2 regions of the Micromonospora sp. CNZ286 genome follow, and region 2 is predicted to be linked to the other one. Evidence: predicted binding sites of a transcription regulator. Region 2 holds the regulator's gene; the other holds the start of a gene.
What was found. The regulator HrcA, encoded in region 2, represses chaperone genes, less so after heat shock. The targets are predictions, from matches to a motif close to GGTTNGCACNCTCNNNNNGAGNGTGCNAACC.

Region 1 (6,267 bases), 600 kb from region 2:
CGCGGAGGCGTCGATGACAGTCGGTAGCCGCTTGCGCTGCCCGAGCGGGCTGATGCCGCCGCGGACGTATCCGGTCGCCCGCTCGGCCGTCGTGCGCTCCGCCATCGTCGCCCGCTTGCCGCCGGCCGCGGCGGCGAGCGCCTTCAGGTCCAGCTCGCCGGTCACCGGCACCACCGCCACCGTCAGCCCGCCGTCGACCTCGGTGACGAGCGACTTGAACACGCGCTCCGGCGCCACGCCGAGCGCGGTCGCCACGAGCGCGCCGTAGTTCGGCGCGTCCGGCGAGACGTCGTAGGTGTGGGTGCTGTGGGCGATCTTCCGCTTGCTCAGCAACGCGATCGCCGGAGTGCCAGGGCCCGCCACGGGCTCAAGCTAACCCGCGCGCCGCGACACCGCGAGCCGGAAACGTGAGCCGGGGTCAACCGCCGGGCGGAACCGGCCGGCAGACGAGCACAGTGGGGTCGCCGGCCACCCGGGTCAGCGCCAGACCGGCCGCCTCGTCGCCGGACAGCCGCAGGTCGCGGCGCAGCTTCTCCGGCTCCAGCGCCGAGCCGCGCTTACGGATCTCGACCCGGCCGACGCGCCGCTCCCGCAGCAGGGCGCGCAGCCGCTTCAGCGCGAACGGCAGCACGTCGGTGATCTCCAGGCAGCGGGCGAACGGCGTGGGCCGGGCCTCGTCGGCGTACAGGTAGGCGATCGACGGGTCGGCGAGCGTGGCGTCGAGGTCGGCGGCCAGCTCGGCGACCAGGTGCGCGCGCACCACGGCCGGATCCGGGTCGTAGAGGAACCGCCGCACCGGTCCCACCGGCGCCTCCTGCGCACCGGTCCCGGTGAGCTGATAGGAAGGGACCCTTTTACTACCGGAGGCGTTAAGAAGGGGCCCTTCCTTCTCGCGCAGCAGGGTGGCGCGGCGGGGGACCTCGGCCAGGTCGCCGCACCAGAGCGCGGCCTCGACCAGGTCGCCGTCCACGCTCACCCACTCCGCCTCGGCGCCGGCCGGGATCAGCGCGTGGTCCAGCCCGGGCGCCACCTTCACCACTGTGCGCGGCACGCGTGCGGCCAGGCCGGTGACGAAGTCCCACGGCGGCGAGTAGGCGTTCGGGTCGAACACACGCCGCCCGGTGCCGGCCCGCCGCCGGGCCGGATCGCAGAACACGGCGTCGACCCCTGTCGCGTCGAACGCCGTGGCGTCACCGCGTTCGACAGTCACCAGGTCGGTCAGCCCGGCCGCCTCGGCGTTCGCGGCCGCCATCGCGGCGGTCACCGGGTCGGCCTCCACCGCGTACACCCGGATGCCGGCGCGGGCCGCGGCGAGCGCGTCGGCCCCCAGCCCGCACCCCAGGTCGGCCAGCGTGGTCACGCCCGCGGCCCGCAGCCGCGCGGCGCGCCGGTCGGCGACCGCGCGGCGGGTGGCCTGCTCCAGCCCGGCCCGGGTGAGGAACATCCCGGCCGCCGCCGCGCCGAACTTGCCGGCCGCCCGGCGGCGCAGCTCGGCCTGGGTGAGTGCGGCCGCCGCGAGCCCGCCGGGGATTCCGGCCGAACGCAGCGCGGCCGCCGCCGCCAGCGGGTCGCCGCCGGCCACCCGGTCGGCCGCGGCGAGCGCGGCCGACCCCTCGGGGGTACGCAGCGCGGCGAGCTGGTCGAGATCCACGCGCTCATTCTCCCGGCCCGGTTCCGGCGCGACACGGAGGGCGACGCGTTGGCACTCTCCTTGACGGAGTGCTAGCCGAGGAATAACCTGCGATTAGCACTCTCACCCTGAGGGTGCCAACGCCCGAGCCTCGTGCCCGGGGGTTGAGCGCCAGGCGGACCGGCACCCGCGACGACGGCCCCGCCCGGTGGCATGTGGCAGATTGACGCTGGTCGGCATGCCGGCCGGCAACGACACCAAGTACCCGGGAGGGTATGCCCGTGACTACCGCGACCAAGGTTGCGATCAAGCCGCTCGAGGACCGCATCGTGGTCCAGGCGAACGAGGCCGAGACCACCACCGCCTCGGGCATCGTGATCCCCGACACCGCCAAGGAGAAGCCGCAGGAGGGCACCGTCCTCGCTGTCGGCCCGGGCCGGATCGACGACAAGGGCAACCGCGTGCCGATCGACGTGAAGGTCGGCGACACCGTCCTCTACTCGAAGTACGGCGGCACCGAGGTCAAGTACGCCGGCGAGGAGTACCTGGTGCTCTCCGCCCGCGACGTCCTCGCGGTCATCGAGAAGTAAGCAACCGATCAGTGTCGTTGCCCCGGTCCGGCTCGCCGGGCCGGGGCGACGTCGCTTCGAAGGGATACTGATGGCGAAGATCCTCAGCTTCTCGGACGACGCCCGGCACCTGCTCGAGCACGGTGTCAACGCCCTCGCGGACGCGGTGAAGGTCACCCTCGGCCCGCGCGGGCGCAACGTCGTCCTGGACAAGAAGTTCGGTGCGCCCACGATCACCAACGACGGCGTGACCATCGCCAAGGAGATCGAGCTCACCAACCCGTACGAGAACCTCGGCGCGCAGCTGGTCAAGGAGGTGGCGACCAAGACCAACGACGTCGCCGGCGACGGGACCACCACCGCCACCGTGCTGGCCCAGGCCATGGTCCGCGAGGGCCTGCGCAACGTGGCCGCCGGCACCAACCCGACCGGCCTGAAGCGGGGCATCGACGCGGCGGCCGCCAAGGTCTCCGAGGCGCTGCTCGGCAAGGCCGTCGAGGTCGCCGGCAAGGAGTCGATCGCGCACGTCGCGACCGTCTCCGCGCAGGACGCCGCCATCGGCGACCTGATCGCCGAGGCGATGGAGAAGGTCGGCCGCGACGGCGTCATCACCGTCGAGGAGGGCTCCGCGCTCACCACCGAGCTGGAGGTGACCGAGGGGCTCCAGTTCGACAAGGGCTTCATCTCGCCGAACTTCGTCACCGACCTGGAGGCGCAGGAGGCGGTCCTGGAGGACCCGTACATCCTGATCACCACCCAGAAGATCTCGGCGATCGAGGAGCTGCTGCCGCTGCTGGAGAAGGTTCTCCAGAACAACAAGCCGCTGCTCATCGTCGCCGAGGACGTCGAGGGCCAGGCCCTGTCCACGCTCGTGGTCAACGCGCTGCGCAAGACCGTCAAGGTCTGCGCCGTCAAGGCCCCCGGCTTCGGCGACCGCCGCAAGGCGATGCTCCAGGACATGGCGATCCTGACCGGTGCCGAGCTGGTCGCCCCGGAGCTGGGCTACAAGCTCGACCAGGTCGGCCTGGAGGTGCTCGGCACCGCCCGTCGCGTCGTGGTCGACAAGGAGAACACCACAGTCGTCGACGGTGGCGGGCAGGCCTCCGAGGTCGCCGACCGGGTCGCGCAGATCCGCAAGGAGATCGAGGCCTCCGACTCCGAGTGGGACCGGGAGAAGCTGGCCGAGCGGCTGGCGAAGCTCTCCGGCGGCATCGCCGTGATCAAGGTCGGCGCGGCCACCGAGGTCGAGATGAAGGAGCGCAAGCACCGCATCGAGGACGCCATCGCCGCGACCAAGGCCGCGGTCGAGGAGGGCACGGTTCCGGGTGGCGGTGCCGCCCTGGCCCAGATCCTGCCGGCGCTCGACGACGACCTGGGCTTCACCGGTGACGAGAAGGTCGGCGTCTCGATCGTGCGTAAGGCGCTCGTCGAGCCGCTGCGCTGGATCGCCCAGAACGCCGGCCACGACGGCTACGTGGTGGTGCAGAAGGTCGTCGCCCAGGACTGGGGTCACGGCCTCGACGCTGCCACCGGCGAGTACGTCGACCTGGCCAAGTCCGGCATCATCGACCCGGTGAAGGTGACCCGCAACGCGGTCAGCAATGCCGCCTCGATCGCGGGCCTGCTGCTCACCACCGAGAGCCTCGTGGTGGAGAAGCCGGCCGAGCCGGAGCCGGCCGCCGGTGGCCACGGCCACTCGCACGGTCACGGCCACCAGCACGGCCCGGGCTTCTGACCCGACCGCACGGCCCGACGTCAGGGCACACCGCCGACCCGGTGGTGTGCCCTGACGCGTATGCCCTTACGGAACGCTGACGACATTGGCAGCCGGGCCGGCGGGTCGACCAGACTGGACGCCGTGAGCACCCTCTCCCGCCGCCGCGCGGCACTGGCCGGTGTCGTCGCCGCCGTGGTGGCACTCGGTACCGCCGAGCCCGTGGCGGTCCTGACCGGTCCCCGGTCCGCGCCGCTCGTCGCCGTCGGCGGACTCGTCGTCGACCTGGTGCCCGAGCCGGTCAAGCAGTTCGCCATCGACGTCTTCGGCACGTACGACAAGATCGCCCTGCTGGTCGGGACGGCGCTGCTGCTGGCCGCCTTCGGGGCGCTGCTCGGCCTGGCGGCGGCCCGGCGGCTGGTGGTCGGCCTGGCCGGCGTCGCCGCGTTCGCCGTGCTCGGCGTCGCCGCCGCGCTGACCCGGGCGGGCGCGAACGCGTTCGACGCGCTGCCCTCCCTGGTCGGCGGCGGACTCGGCGCGCTGACGCTCTGGGCGTTCGTGGCCGGGCCGCTGGGCGCCGGCCCGGCACGCCGGGAGCAGGCCGGGCGCGACCGGGCCGACGCGGCGGACCGGCCGCCGTCGGCGCCGCCTCCGGCGGTCGCCGCGCTCGCGGGGGAGGAGAAGACCCCGGGTGGCTGGGAGCCGGTACGGCACGACGACGACGCGGAGTCGCGGCGGCGGTTCCTGCGCGGCGCCGGGCTGCTCACCGGCGCTGCTGCGGTGGCCGGGCTGGGCGGGCACTGGCTGGCCGGGCGGCGCGGCGTGTCGGCGGCCCGGGAGGCGGTGACGCTGCCCGCCCCGGCCGTGCCCGCCCCGCAGGTGCCGGCCGGAGCCGACCTGTCACTGCCCCGGCTCGCGCCGTACGTGACGCCGAACCGGGAGTTCTACCGGATCGACACGGCGCTGGTGGTGCCGCAGGTGGACCCGGTCACCTGGCGGCTGCGGATCCACGGGCGGGTGCGCAACCCGATCGAGCTGAGCTTCGACGACCTGCTGGCCCGCCCGATGGTCGAGCGGTACGTGACGCTCGCCTGCGTCTCCAACGAGGTGGGCGGCGACCTGATCGGCAACGCGCGCTGGCTCGGCGTACCGATCAGGGAACTGCTCGACGAGGCCGGCCCGGAGGAGGGCGCGGACCAGGTGGTGGGCCGCGCGGTCGACGGGTGGACCTGCGGCACGCCCACCTCGGTGCTGCGCGACGGGCGGGACGCGCTGCTCGCGGTCGGGATGAACGGCGAGCCGCTGCCGATCCAGCACGGCTTCCCGGTGCGGATGGTGGTGCCCGGCCTCTACGGGTACGTGTCGGCCTGCAAGTGGCTCACCGAGCTGGAGCTGACCAGCTTCGCCGACTTCGACGCGTACTGGGTGCCGCGCGGCTGGTCCGCGCAGGGCCCGATCAAGACGCAGTCCCGGATCGACACGCCCCGGCCCCGCAGCCGCCCGGCCGCCGGCCCGGTGATCGTGGCCGGTGTGGCGTGGGCGCAGCACCGCGGCATCCGTCGCGTCGAGGTACGCGTCGACGGCGGCCCCTGGCAGGAGGCGACGCCGGCCCCGGCGGTGTCGGCGGACACCTGGGTGCAGTGGTCCTGGCGGTGGGACGCGACGCCGGGCGAGCACACGCTCCAGGTGCGGGCGACCGACACGACCGGTGAGACCCAGACGGAACAGCGCGCCCCGGTCGCCCCGGACGGCGCGACCGGCTGGCACACAGTGCGGGTCACGGTCACCTGACGACCGCCCCACCCCGAAAGATCAACACCAGTTCCCCGAAGTGGTGGCATCAGAGGCTCCGCGATATGGCCACTTCGCCGAGCTGGTGTTGACCACGCGGGGGCCGGGGCGGGACGACACGACGACGCCGCGCCCCGGGGTCCGGGGCGCGGCGTCGGGGGTCGTGAAGCCGGTCAGGCGACCTTGCGCTGGTCCGGCACGGCGGTGTTGTGCGGCCGGCCGAGGCGCGCCTCCAGCCGGGCGATGTCCACCTTGGTCTGCCGGCGGTCGGCCAGGTCCTCCCAGCCGAGGGCGAGCAGCCGCAGCCGCTCGGACTCGCTGAACCCGCCCCAGACGCCGTACGGCTCGCGTACGGAGAGCGCGTGGGCGGCGCACTCGGCGCGTACCGGGCAGGCGCGGCAGACCGACTTGGCACCCATCTCGCGGCGCAGCCGGGAGGAGCCGCGCTCGCCGTCCGGGTGGAAGAACTGCGCGCTGTCGCGGCCACGGCAGGCTCCGAGCCGCTGCCAGTCCCAGAGCTCGTCGATCGGTCCAGGCAGCCTACGTACGTTCGACATCAGCAC
Region 2 (6,267 bases):
TCCTACCTCCGCTCTTGACCCCCACGCCCCGCCCCTGACCTCGGCGATCTTGCACTTTCGGCCCCGGCGAAGCACCGCAAAAGGGGCGCGACACGGGCCGAAACTGCAAGATCAACGCGGAAGGGGGGCGCGGAAGGGGCGCGCGGCGCGGGTTACCAGTGGGTCAGGCGGGTGGCCAGGACTGTCAGGGCTGCCACGCCAGCCGTGGACGTGCGCAGGACGGACGGGCCCAGGCGGACCGTACGGGCGCCCGCGTCGGCGAACGCGGCCAGCTCGTGGTCGGCGATGCCGCCCTCCGGGCCCACCACCAGCACGATCTCGCCGGTGGCCGGCAGGTCGACTGTGGTCAGCCGGTCGTGGGCGCCCTCGTGCAGCACGAACGCGCCGGCCGCACCGGCGATCCGGCGGGCCACCGAGGCGGTGGACTCGTCCGGCGCGCCGGCCACCACCGGCAGCCACGGGCGGCGGGCCTGCTTGGCCGCTTCCCGGGCGGTCGCGACCCACTTCTGCCGGGCCCGTCCGCCCCGGTCGCCGCGCCACTGCGCCACCGAGCGGGACGCCGCCCACGGCACGATCTCGTCCACGCCGACCTCGGTCATCGCCTGCACGGCGAGTTCACCCCGGTCGCCCTTGGCGATGCCCTGCACCACGACGAGCCGGGGTACCGGCGCGTCCGCGTACCCCCGGCTGGTGACCCGCAGGTCGAGCGTGCCGCGGCCGACGGCGGTGACCACCGCGGCGGCGGTGCCGCCCCGGCCGTCGGCGAGCACCAGTTCCTCGCCGGCGCGCAGCCGCTGCACGGTGGCCGCGTGGTGGCCCTCCGGGCCGTCGAGCGTCAGCGTGTCACCGGTGGGCAGCGCCTCGACCAGGAACAGCGGGGCGGACACCTCAGGCGTGCCCGTTGAAGGCGTCGCGCATCCGGGAGAAGAACCCGCCCTGCTTGGTCAGCTCGGCGACCTCCTCGCCGCGGGTCTTGGCGAAGTCGCGCAGCATCCGCTCCTGGTCGGCGTCGAGCTTGGTCGGGGTACGCACGTCCAGGTGCACGTAGAGGTCGCCCCGGCCGGTGCCGCGAAGGTGCGGTACGCCCCGGGCGCGCAGCCGCATCGTGCTTCCGGGCTGGGTGCCGGGCTTGACGTCGACCGTCTCCTCGCTGTCCAGCGTCTTGATGGTCAGCCGGGTGCCCAGCGCGGCCGCGGTCATCGGCACGGTGACCCGGCAGTGCAGGTCGTCGCCCTTGCGGGAGTAGACGTCGTGCGGCCGCTCGTGGATCTCGACGTAGAGGTCACCGGCGGTGCCGCCACCCGGGCCGACCTCACCCTGCTGGGCCAGGCGGATCCGCATGCCGTCCTCGACCCCGGCCGGGATCTTCACGGTGAGTGAGCGGCGGGTGCGCACCCGGCCGTCACCGGCGCAGGTCGGGCAGGGGTGCGGGATGGTGGTGCCGTAGCCCTGGCAGACGGTGCACGGCCGGGCGGAGACCACCTGGCCGAGGAACGTCCGCTGCACCGACTGCACCTCGCCCCGGCCGCCGCACGCCTCGCAGGTGGCCAGGTGGGTGCCGGCGGCGGTGCCGGCGCCGGAGCAGGTGGTGCAGAGCACGGCGGTGTCGACGGTGATCGGCGCCTCGACGCCGAACGCGGTCTCGTTGAGGTCCAGCTCCAGGCGCAGGATCGCGTCCGCACCGGGGCGGGTACGCGGACGCGGCCCCCGGCTGCCGCCCGCGGCGCCGCCGAAGAACGCGTCCATGATGTCCTGGAAGCCGACGAACGGACCGGCGCCGCCCGGGCCGCCGGGACCGCCCATGCCGCCGCCGCCCGGGGCGAGCGGGTCGCCACCCAGGTCGACGATCTGCCGCTTCCGGTCGTCCGAGAGGACCTCGTACGCGGCGTTGATGTCCTTGAACTTCTCCTGGGCCTCCGGGTCCGGATTGACGTCCGGGTGGAACTGCCGCGCCAGCTTGCGGTAGGCGCGCTTGATCTCGTCGTCGGAGGCGTCCCGGCTCACGCCGAGAATGCCGTAGTAGTCCCTGGCCACTGCGTTAGGTGTCCTCATGTTCGTCTCGCGTCGCTCCGGTCGTCGGCCGGAACCGGCCGTCGGCCCTGACTGGTCAGTTCTGGGCCAGCAGTTCGCCCACGTAGCGTGCCACGGCCCTCACCATGGCGATATTGCCGGGGTAGTCCATCCGGGTCGGCCCGAGCACGCCGAGTCCACCGACGATCGTGCTGCCCGGTCCGTAGCCGGTGCTGACCACCGAGGCGGCCCGCAGGTTGTCGAATTCGTTCTCGTCGCCGATGAGCACCCGGGTGGTGCTCGGCTCCGTCTCACCGATCAGCTTGAGCAGCACGACCTCTTCTTCGAGCGCTTCCAGGATGGGCCGCAGCGAGCCCTGGAAGTCGAGCAGGCCGCCCCGGGTGAGGTTGGCCTGTCCGGCCAGCGCGAGGCGCTCCTCGTGCCGTTCCACGAGCGTCTCCAGCAGCACGGTGGAGAGCGTGGTCATGGCCGGGCGCAGATGCGGCGCGGACTCCTCGACGAGCGCCTGCACCAGCGGCGGCGTCTCGGCGAGCTGGCTGCCGACGAGCTTCTCGTTCACCAGCCGGCGCAGGTCGGTCACGTCGTCGGCGGGCACCGGGGCGGGCAGCTCGACCAGCCGCTGCTCGACCCGGCCGGTGTCGGCGATCATGACGACCATGAGCCGGGTGGTGGAGATCGGCACCAGCTCCAGGTGGCGCACCTTGGAGCGGGCCAGGCTCGGGTACTGCACCACTGCCACCTGCCGGGTGAGCTGGGCGAGCAGCCGGACCGTGCGGTGCACCACGTCGTCCAGGTCGACGGCGCCGACCAGGAAGCGCTCGATCGCCCGGCGCTCGGCCGGGCTGAGCGGCTTGACCCGGGACAGCCGGTCGACGAAGAGGCGGTAGCCGCGGTCGGTGGGCACCCGGCCGGCACTGGTGTGCGGCTGCCGGATGTAGCCCTCCTCCTCCAGCACCGCCATGTCGTTGCGCACGGTGGCCGGCGAGACGCCGAGCTGGTGCCGCTCGACCAGGGCCTTGCTGCCGACCGGTTCCTGCGTGGCGACGTAGTCCTCGACGATCGCGCGCAGCACGGCGAGTTTGCGGTCGTCGAGACCCATTCCCCACCTCCTGACGCACCTCGGCCGGGCCGGCACGCGGCATCCGCCGGGCGGCTGGCACTCGACTGTAGCGAGTGCCAGTCTACGTCGGCACCCCCGCCGGCGCGATGATCGCCCGACGGACCTGCGGTGCGGCCCACCACACAGCGCCGCCCACCAGGGCCGAACAGCCGGTCATCGTCGGTCTGTGTCGCTCTGGTGCGAGTTGACCGGTGCCCCTACCGTGGCGACCATGACAGAACCTCCTCGCCCTCCAGGGGCAGGGGACTCCGGCCCCCAGCCCGACCCGTCGGCGCCCTACGGCTCGTCGCCGGGCAGCGAACCGCCCACCGCTCCACTGTCCGGGGCGCCGGGCGCCGGCGGCTATCCCCCGCCCGGTGACTATCCGCCTCCGGGCGGCTACCCGCCCCCCGGTGGTTACCCTCCGCCGGGCGGCACGCCCGGCTACGGCGCCGGCTACCCCGCCGGTGGCGGGTACGGCCCCGCCGCGTACGCCAACAACGACGAGAAGACGTGGGCCCTGGTGGCGCACTTCGGTGGCGCCGCGGGTGTCATCGTCGGCGGCGGTCTGCTCGGCTGGGTCGCCCCGCTGATCGCGATGATGACCCGCGGTCAGCAGTCGCCGACGGTCCGCGCCCACGCGGTCGCGGCGCTGAACTTCCAGATCACCTGGACCATCGCCAGCGTGCTCGCCTGGGTGATCACGGTCATCACCTGCGGGATCCTGTTCTTCGTCCCGATGCTGGTCTGGCTGGTGCCGCTGATCTTCGGAATCATCGGCGGGGTCAAGGCCAACGAGGGTGTGCTCTACCGCTACCCGATGACCTACAACTTCATCAAGTGACACCGCCGGCCGGCCGAGGGGGCGGCCGGCCGGTGCCGGTCACGGCAGCAGGTCGCGTACCACCGCGTCGGCCAGCAGCCGGCCGCGCAGCGTCAGCACCACAAGCCCTCGCGCGTACGCCCCGGCGTCGAGCAGCCCGGCGTCCCGGGCCCGCTCGGCGCCCGCCCGGCCGGGCTCGTCCAGCACGTCCAGCGGCAGCCCGGAGGCGAGCCGCACCCGCAGCATCACGTCCTCCATGTGCTGCTCGTCCGGGGTGAGCTGCTCCCGGGCCAGCGCGGGCGAGGCGCCCTCGGCCAGCCGGGCCGCGTACGCGCTCGGGTGCTTGACGTTCCACCACCGCACGCCGCCGACGTGGCTGTGCGCCCCCGGGCCCAGGCCCCACCAGTCGGCGCCGGTCCAGTAGAGCAGGTTGTGCCGGCACGCCGCCGCCGCCGACCGGGCCCAGTTCGACACCTCGTACCAGGAGAATCCGGCCTCGCCGAGCGCGGCCTCCGCAGCCAGGTAGCGGTCCGCCGCCACGTCGTCGGAGGGGTACGGCAGCTCGCCGCGGCGCATCCGCCCGGCCAGCCGGGTGCCGTCCTCCACGATCAGGGCGTACGCGCTGACGTGGTCCACGCCCGCGTCGACCACCTGGGCCAGCGAGGCGGCGAAGTCGTCTGCGGTCTCGCCCGGCGTGCCGTAGATCAGGTCCAGGTTCACGTGCTCGAACCCGGCGTCGCGCGCCTCCAGCGCGGCGGCGGTGGCCCGGCCCGCGCTGTGCCGCCGGTCCAGCACCGCGAGCACCCCCGGCGCGGCGGACTGCATGCCGAGCGAGATCCGGGTGTACCCGGCGGCCCGCAGCGTCTTGAGCGACTCCGGGCTCACCGACTCGGGGTTGGCCTCGGTGGTCACCTCGGCGTCGGCGGCCAGCCCCCAGACGCGGTCGATGCCGTCGAGGATCCGGGCCAGGTCGTCGGCGGGCAGCAGGGTGGGCGTGCCGCCGCCGACGAAGACCGTGTCGACCCGGGGTGGCGGCGAGTCGCCCAGCACCCGGGCGGCCAGCGCCAGTTCGGCCAGCACCGAGTCGGCGTACGTCTCCCGGCTCGCCCCGCCGCCCAGCTCCGAGGCGGTGTACGTGTTGAAGTCGCAGTAACCGCACCGGCTGGCGCAGAACGGGACGTGGACGTACACGCCGAAGCCGCGCGCGCCGACGGCGCGACGGGCGGTGGCGGGCAGCGATCCGTCGCGCGGGACGGGTTCGCCTTCTGGAAGGACGCCGGGCATGGCCACTAGTGTGCCCGGCATGACCTCTCCGGACGCTCTCGTGCGAGTCGCCACGGCCCGTGGGGTGACCACCCTCACCCTGGACAGTCCGCACAATCGCAACGCGCTCTCCACGCCCCTGATGACCCAGCTGCTGGCCGGGCTGGCCGACGCGGTCGCCGACGACGCGGTACGCGCGATCGTGCTCGACCACACCGGCCCGGTCTTCTGCTCCGGCGCCGACCTGAAGGAGACCGCCGCCGCGTACGCCAGCGGCACGGTGCCCGCCGGGATGCTCGGCGACGTGCTGGTGGCGGTGCGGGAGTGCCCGAAGCCGGTGGTGGCGAAGGTCGCCGGGCCGGCCCGGGCCGGCGGGCTGGGCCTGATCGCCGCCGCCGACCTGGCGGTCTGCGCGCAGGAGGCGACGTTCGCGTTCACCGAGGTGCGGATCGGCGTGATCCCGGCGGTGATCTCGGCGACCGTGCTGCCCCGGCTGGGCCAGCGGGCCGCCGCCGAGCTGTACCTGACCGGCGACACGTTCGACGGCCGCCGCGCCGCCGAGATCGGCCTGGTCACCGCGGCGGTGCCGGCCGACGAGCTGGACGCCGCCGTCGAGCGCTACTGCGCCTCGCTGGTGAAGGGCGCCCCGGGGGCGCTGGCCGGGGCGAAGGAGCTGCTGCGCCGGCCCGCCGGTCCCGACCTGCGGGCCGAGATCGCCGAGTTGGCCGCCCTGTCGACCGGGTACTTCCTCTCCGACGAGGGACGCGAGGGCGTCATGGCGTTCCGGGAGAAGCGTCCCGCCGCCTGGGTGCCCGCCGGAGACTGAGGTTCGCGGCGGGCCCCGCGGGAGCCATTGCGGCCGAGGTGGGGCCCGCCGGTCGGCCGAGACCCGCCGTGGCGGGTGGGACGTACGCTTGTCGGACTGTCGGGACAGGGGGTGCGGGTGCGGACGCGAGCGGCGATCGTGGCATCTGGGGTGGCGGTGTGCGTGCTGGCACTGCTCGCGGTCTACGTCGTGACCAAGCAGTTCGGCGAGCACCTGCGGCTCCCT

Region 1: a site for HrcA is predicted at 1,743-1,773, ahead of groES (co-chaperone GroES). Genes of this name have one in related genera too.

What each region holds. Positions count from the first base shown of each region.
Region 1 covers NZ_JACHIZ010000001.1:370,824-377,090, forward strand. The annotation lists gene ybaK (Cys-tRNA(Pro) deacylase) at 1-363, opposite strand, end outside; gene FHX31_RS01885 (THUMP-like domain-containing protein) at 419-1,651, opposite strand; gene groES (co-chaperone GroES) at 1,906-2,220, shown strand; gene groL (chaperonin GroEL) at 2,291-3,934, shown strand; gene FHX31_RS01900 (sulfite oxidase) at 4,058-5,704, shown strand; gene FHX31_RS01905 (WhiB family transcriptional regulator) at 5,878-6,261, opposite strand.
Region 2 covers NZ_JACHIZ010000001.1:971,500-977,766, reverse strand. The annotation lists gene FHX31_RS04665 (SDR family NAD(P)-dependent oxidoreductase) at 1-18, shown strand, start outside; gene FHX31_RS04660 (16S rRNA (uracil(1498)-N(3))-methyltransferase) at 153-887, opposite strand; gene dnaJ (molecular chaperone DnaJ) at 889-2,034, opposite strand; gene hrcA (heat-inducible transcriptional repressor HrcA) at 2,108-3,130, opposite strand; gene FHX31_RS04645 (DUF4870 domain-containing protein) at 3,363-3,974, shown strand; gene hemW (radical SAM family heme chaperone HemW) at 4,014-5,237, opposite strand; gene FHX31_RS04635 (enoyl-CoA hydratase-related protein) at 5,257-6,042, shown strand; gene FHX31_RS04630 (hypothetical protein) at 6,154-6,267, shown strand, end outside.